Regions from separate parts of the Mesorhizobium sp. WSM4906 genome, predicted to be linked through region 1. Evidence: predicted binding sites of a transcription regulator. Region 1 holds the regulator's gene; the other holds the start of a gene.
The links. The regulator LexA, encoded in region 1, represses DNA repair genes until DNA is damaged. The targets are predictions, from matches to a motif close to TGTTCNNNNTGTGTTCNG.
Positions count from the first base shown of each region.

Region 2: a site for LexA is predicted at 1,384-1,401, ahead of QAZ22_RS03405 (DNA recombination protein RmuC). Genes of this name have one in related genera too.

Region 1 is NZ_CP121355.1:4,272,104-4,274,564, reverse strand. It holds gene glp (gephyrin-like molybdotransferase Glp) at 1-1,016, shown strand, start outside; gene lexA (transcriptional repressor LexA) at 1,133-1,867, shown strand; gene QAZ22_RS20420 (ComEC/Rec2 family competence protein) at 1,851-2,461, opposite strand, start outside.
Region 2 is NZ_CP121355.1:731,040-733,500, forward strand. It holds gene fmt (methionyl-tRNA formyltransferase) at 1-794, opposite strand, end outside; gene def (peptide deformylase) at 800-1,330, opposite strand; gene QAZ22_RS03405 (DNA recombination protein RmuC) at 1,434-2,461, shown strand, end outside.

The sequences.
Region 1 (2,461 bases):
CCTCTGTGCCGGCGCGGCTTTCCGTGATCGGCGTGGCGCCCGCCGGGCGCGGTTTTGCCGGCTCCGTCGGCAAGGGTAAGGCGGTGCGCATCTTCACCGGCGCACCGCTCCCCGAAGGGGCCGACACCGTCGTCATCCAGGAAAATGTTCACGACCTCGGCGGCGGCCGCATCGAAGTGACCGAGCCGACGGCGGAAGCTCGCAACGTCCGTCGCCGTGGGCTCGACTTCGGCCAGGGTGATGTAGTTCTCGAAAAAGGCCGCCTGCTCGATCCGGCAGCGCTATCGCTGGCGGCGGCCGCCAATCATCCGAGCCTCAACGTGGTGCGTCGGCCGATTGTGGCCATCATCGCCACGGGCGATGAATTGCTGCCGCCCGGAAGCACGCTCGGCGCCGACCAGATCATCTCGTCCAACGCCTATGGCGTAGCGGCGACGGCGCAGTCGGTCGGTGCCCGCGCTCTCGACCTCGGTATCGCCGCCGACCGGCAGGATGCGATTTCGGCGCTGGTCAAGAAAGCGGTCGCGGTCGGCGCCGATGTTATCGTCACCCTCGGCGGCGCCTCGGTCGGTGATCATGATTTGATCCACGACGTGCTGACCGGCGAAGGCATGCAGCTCGATTTCTGGAAGATCGCCATGCGCCCCGGCAAGCCGCTGATGTTTGGCCGGCTTGGCAACATCCGCTGCATCGGCCTGCCCGGCAATCCGGTGGCGAGTCTTGTCTGCTCGCAATTGTTCCTGAAGCCGCTCCTGGCGCGTCTTGGCGGCCGCAGCTACCGCCAGGATATCCGGACCGCGCGGTTGGCTTCCGCGATGCACGCCAACGATCTCAGGCAGGACTATGTGCGGGCAGTCGTACGTGAGGATGCCGGACAGTTGATCGCGACACCGTTCAGCATCCAGGATTCCTCCATGCTGAGGATGCTCGCCGACGCCGACGGCCTGATCGTGCGCGAGCCCTTCGCCCCGGCTGCGGAAGCCGGCGACGAATGCAGCGTTCTGATGTTACGCTGAACAAAACGTCAACAGATTCACTAAACTTTAAACGGTTGCGGAACACAACTGGAACAGATAGTGTTTGTTCTGGGTTTGTTTTTCTGATTCTGGTTCCAAAACCCATGGGGGCCGCCATGCTGACGCGCAAACAACATGAACTGCTGATGTTCATCCATGAACGGCTCAAGGAAAGCGGCATTCCGCCGTCTTTCGATGAGATGAAGGAAGCGCTCGACCTCGCTTCGAAGTCGGGCATCCACCGTTTGATCACGGCACTGGAGGAGCGCGGTTTTATTCGCCGGCTGCCGAACCGCGCGCGCGCTCTTGAGGTGCTGCGCCTGCCCGATTCGATCGCGCCCGGCCTGAATGCGGCGAGAAAATTCTCGCCGAGCGTCATCCAAGGCGGTCAAGGCAATCTCGGCCGGCAGATCAAGCCAGCGGCGCCCTCCCGCACACCGACGCCCAGCAATGACGACGACGCCGTTTCGGCCGTGTCCATCCCGGTGATGGGTCGCATTGCCGCCGGTGTGCCGATCGACGCTATCCAGCACCAGACGCATTCGATCACAGTTCCGCCGGACATGATCGCAGGCGGCGAGCACTACGCGCTCGAGGTCAAGGGCGATTCGATGATCGAAGCCGGCATCTTCGACGGCGACACGGTGATCATCCGCAATGCCAACACAGCGAGCCCGGGCGAGATCGTGGTGGCGCTGGTGGACGACGAGGAAGCGACGCTGAAACGCTTCCGCCGCAAGGGCGCCTCGATCGCGCTCGAGGCCGCCAACCCGGCCTATGAGACCCGCATCTTCGGACCGGACAGGGTCAAGGTGCAGGGCAAGCTGGTCGGGCTCATTCGTCGCTACTGAGTGGCGGCGGCTTGGTCTGTGGCTTCTCAGGCCGCTCGTATGGCGCTAGCCCCCTCGCCTCGCGCGAGTAGCGCCGCTGTTCGTGCCAGGGGCGATAGGGCTTTTCGACGGCGTATTGAATGGCGGCTCGCGCCGTTGCCGACTGCGGGTCGAAGTAGACGGCGGCGCTGCCGTCGCGCGCAAGCTGCCGCTTGGTGACGACGAGGATGCGTGGATCGCGGCAAGGATTGTAGGCCGTGGCGTCGTTGATGACGATGAGGTCGGCGAAGCCGCAGGCCGGCCTGGCGCTATCGCGGTTTTCCGCCAAGGCGACGATTGCACCGGACGGATGCCGGCCAATGCAGAGATCGCCAGTGCAGTAAAAGGGGGATCCCGCCGGCAAGTCGACCGGGTCGGCGATGTCGAATGCGCCTTTCGCGAATGTTTCCGGCGGCACGATCGTTTCGGCCCTCAGCGCACGTTTCCAATTGTCGGTGGTGAAGTCGTTGGAGCGGGCGCGATTGACGGCGAGCTCTCCGCCGCCGATCGGCATCGCCACCAGATGCGCGTCCTCGGAGATCAGCAGGTCCGGCGTGCGCACTTGCGGGACCGCCA
Region 2 (2,461 bases), 3.1 Mb from region 1:
CCTCCCGACTCGCCGACGCCATCGGAAAGCGTCGAGCGAAGCAGTTTCAGCCGCTCCACGCGGCCACCAATTTCGACCTCGCACCACGCGCCCGGAAAGGGCGAGAGGCCGCGAATGTGATTGTGGACTTCGCCGGCAGGCCGCGTCCAGTCTACGCGTGTCTCCGATTTATCGATCTTTCGGGCGTAGGTCACTCCTTCCGTCGGCTGCGGGGTAAATGTCAGACAATTTATCCCCAGCCGCGTCAGTGCTTCCACCATCAGCGAAGCGCCTTGAGCCATCAGGCGGTCATGCAATTCGCCGGCGGTCATATCGGGTCCGATGGCGCATTTTTCAACCAACGCCACCGGACCGGTGTCCAGACCCTCTTCCATGCGCATCACCATCATGCCGGTTTCGGCATCGCCGGCCATGATGGCGCGCTGGATGGGCGCGGCACCGCGCCAGCGCGGCAAAAGCGAGGCATGGCCGTTGAGGCAGCCGAGCCTGGTCGCCTCCAGCACGGGTTTCGGCAGAAGCAGGCCGTAGGCGACGACCACGGCGACGTCGGCCCGCAACTCGGCAAAGGCTCGCTGCTCGGCCTCGCCCTTGAGCGATGTCGGCGTCCGCACCTGGAGGCCAAGCCGCTCCGCCTCGCGCTGCACAGGCGACGGCGTAAGCTCCAGTCCGCGCCGGCCCGCCGCGCGCGGCGGTTGCGTATAGACGGCCGCGATGTCATGGCCGGCCTCGGCAATGGCGCTGAGCGTCGGCACGGAAAAATCCGGCGTGCCCATGAAGATGACGCGAAGGGGCATGACCCCTAGCCCACCATCTTGCCCGGCGCCTTGTCCTTGGCGAGCTTCTTGAATTTCCTGACCACCATGTCGCGCTTCAGCTTCGAGATGTGGTCGATGAACAGCACGCCGTTGAGATGGTCGATCTCATGCTGCAGGCAGGTCGCCATCAGGCCTTCGGCCTGCATCTCCTGCAGCTTGCCGTCGCGATCGAGATACTTCACCCGAACCGCTGCGGGACGCTCGACCTCGGCATAGTAGTCGGGGATCGACAGGCAGCCTTCCTCATAGACCGAGCGCTCGTCGGAGCTTTCGAGGATTTCCGGATTGATGAAGACATGCGGCGCAGGCGGCTCGCCCTCCTTGGCGAGGTCGATGACCAGCAAGCGCCGCGGCTCGCCGACCTGGATTGCCGCCAGCCCGATGCCCGGCGCGTCGTACATGGTTTCCAGCATATCGTCGGCGAGCTTGCGCAAATCGCCGTCGACGCGCTCGACCGGTTTGGAAACCTGGCGCAGGATCGGATCGGGAAGGATGATGAGCGGCTTGATCGACATGGCGTCTCACCTAAGACGTCGTTGGAAAAGCGTCAACGGGGGCGGCTGCGACCTGTTCACGTTTTGATCTGTTTCGGCGGGCCGAATCGGCTATGCTGCCCGCATGAACGACATGTCCTTGATCCTTTCTCAACCGGTCGCGCGGCTCGGCGCCACCACGATCACGCTCGGCGGGGTGCTCGGCTTCGGCGCGCTGCTGCTGCTGGCATTGGTCCTGGCGCTCGTCATCGCCTTGTGGCGCGCGGGCAAGGCGCGCGCGATCGCCGCAGCCGAAGCGGCCGATCATGCCCGTGACACCGAGGCGCGGATGGCGGACATCCTGCAGGCGCAGGCCGAGATGCAGGGGCGCATGGGCGCGATCGCCGAAGTGTTCGGCGCCAGGCAGGCCGAGCTGACCCAATCGCTCGGCCAGCGGCTCGACGCCATGACCGGCCGCCTCGGCCAGACCATGGCGGAGCAGACGAAGTCGACGCATGAGAGCCTGGCCAAGCTGCAGGAGCGGCTGGCAGTGATCGACACGGCGCAGGGCAACATCCAGTCTCTCGCCGGCCAGGTCGTGCAGCTGCAGGCGATCCTTTCCAACAAGCAGACGCGCGGCGCCTTCGGCCAGTCGCGCATGGAAGCGATCATCGCCGACGGTCTGCCGCACGGCGCCTACGAGTTCCAGGCGAGCCTCTCCAACGGCAGCCGGCCGGACTGCCTGGTGCGGATGCCAAATGGCGCGCCGATGCTTGCCATCGACGCGAAGTTCCCGCTGGAAGCGTGGAACGCCATCCGCGCCGCGGAGGGCGCCGAGCTGCAGAAGGTGGCGGCGCAGGCGTTCAGGCGGGACATCGAGGTGCATGTCCGCGATATCGCCGAAAAATACCTGATCCAGGGCGAGACGCAGGACACCGCCTTTATGTTCGTGCCGTCGGAATCGGTGTTCGCCGAGATCCATGAGAATTTCGAGGCAGTGGTGCAGAAGGCGCACCGCGCCCGCGTCGTTATCGTCTCGCCGTCGTTGCTGATGCTGTCGATCCAGGTCATCCAGGCGATCCTCAAGGACGCGCGCATGCGCGAGCAGGCGCATCTGATCCAGGGCGAGGTCATCCGCCTGATGGAGGACGTGGCGCGCGTCGACGAGCGCGT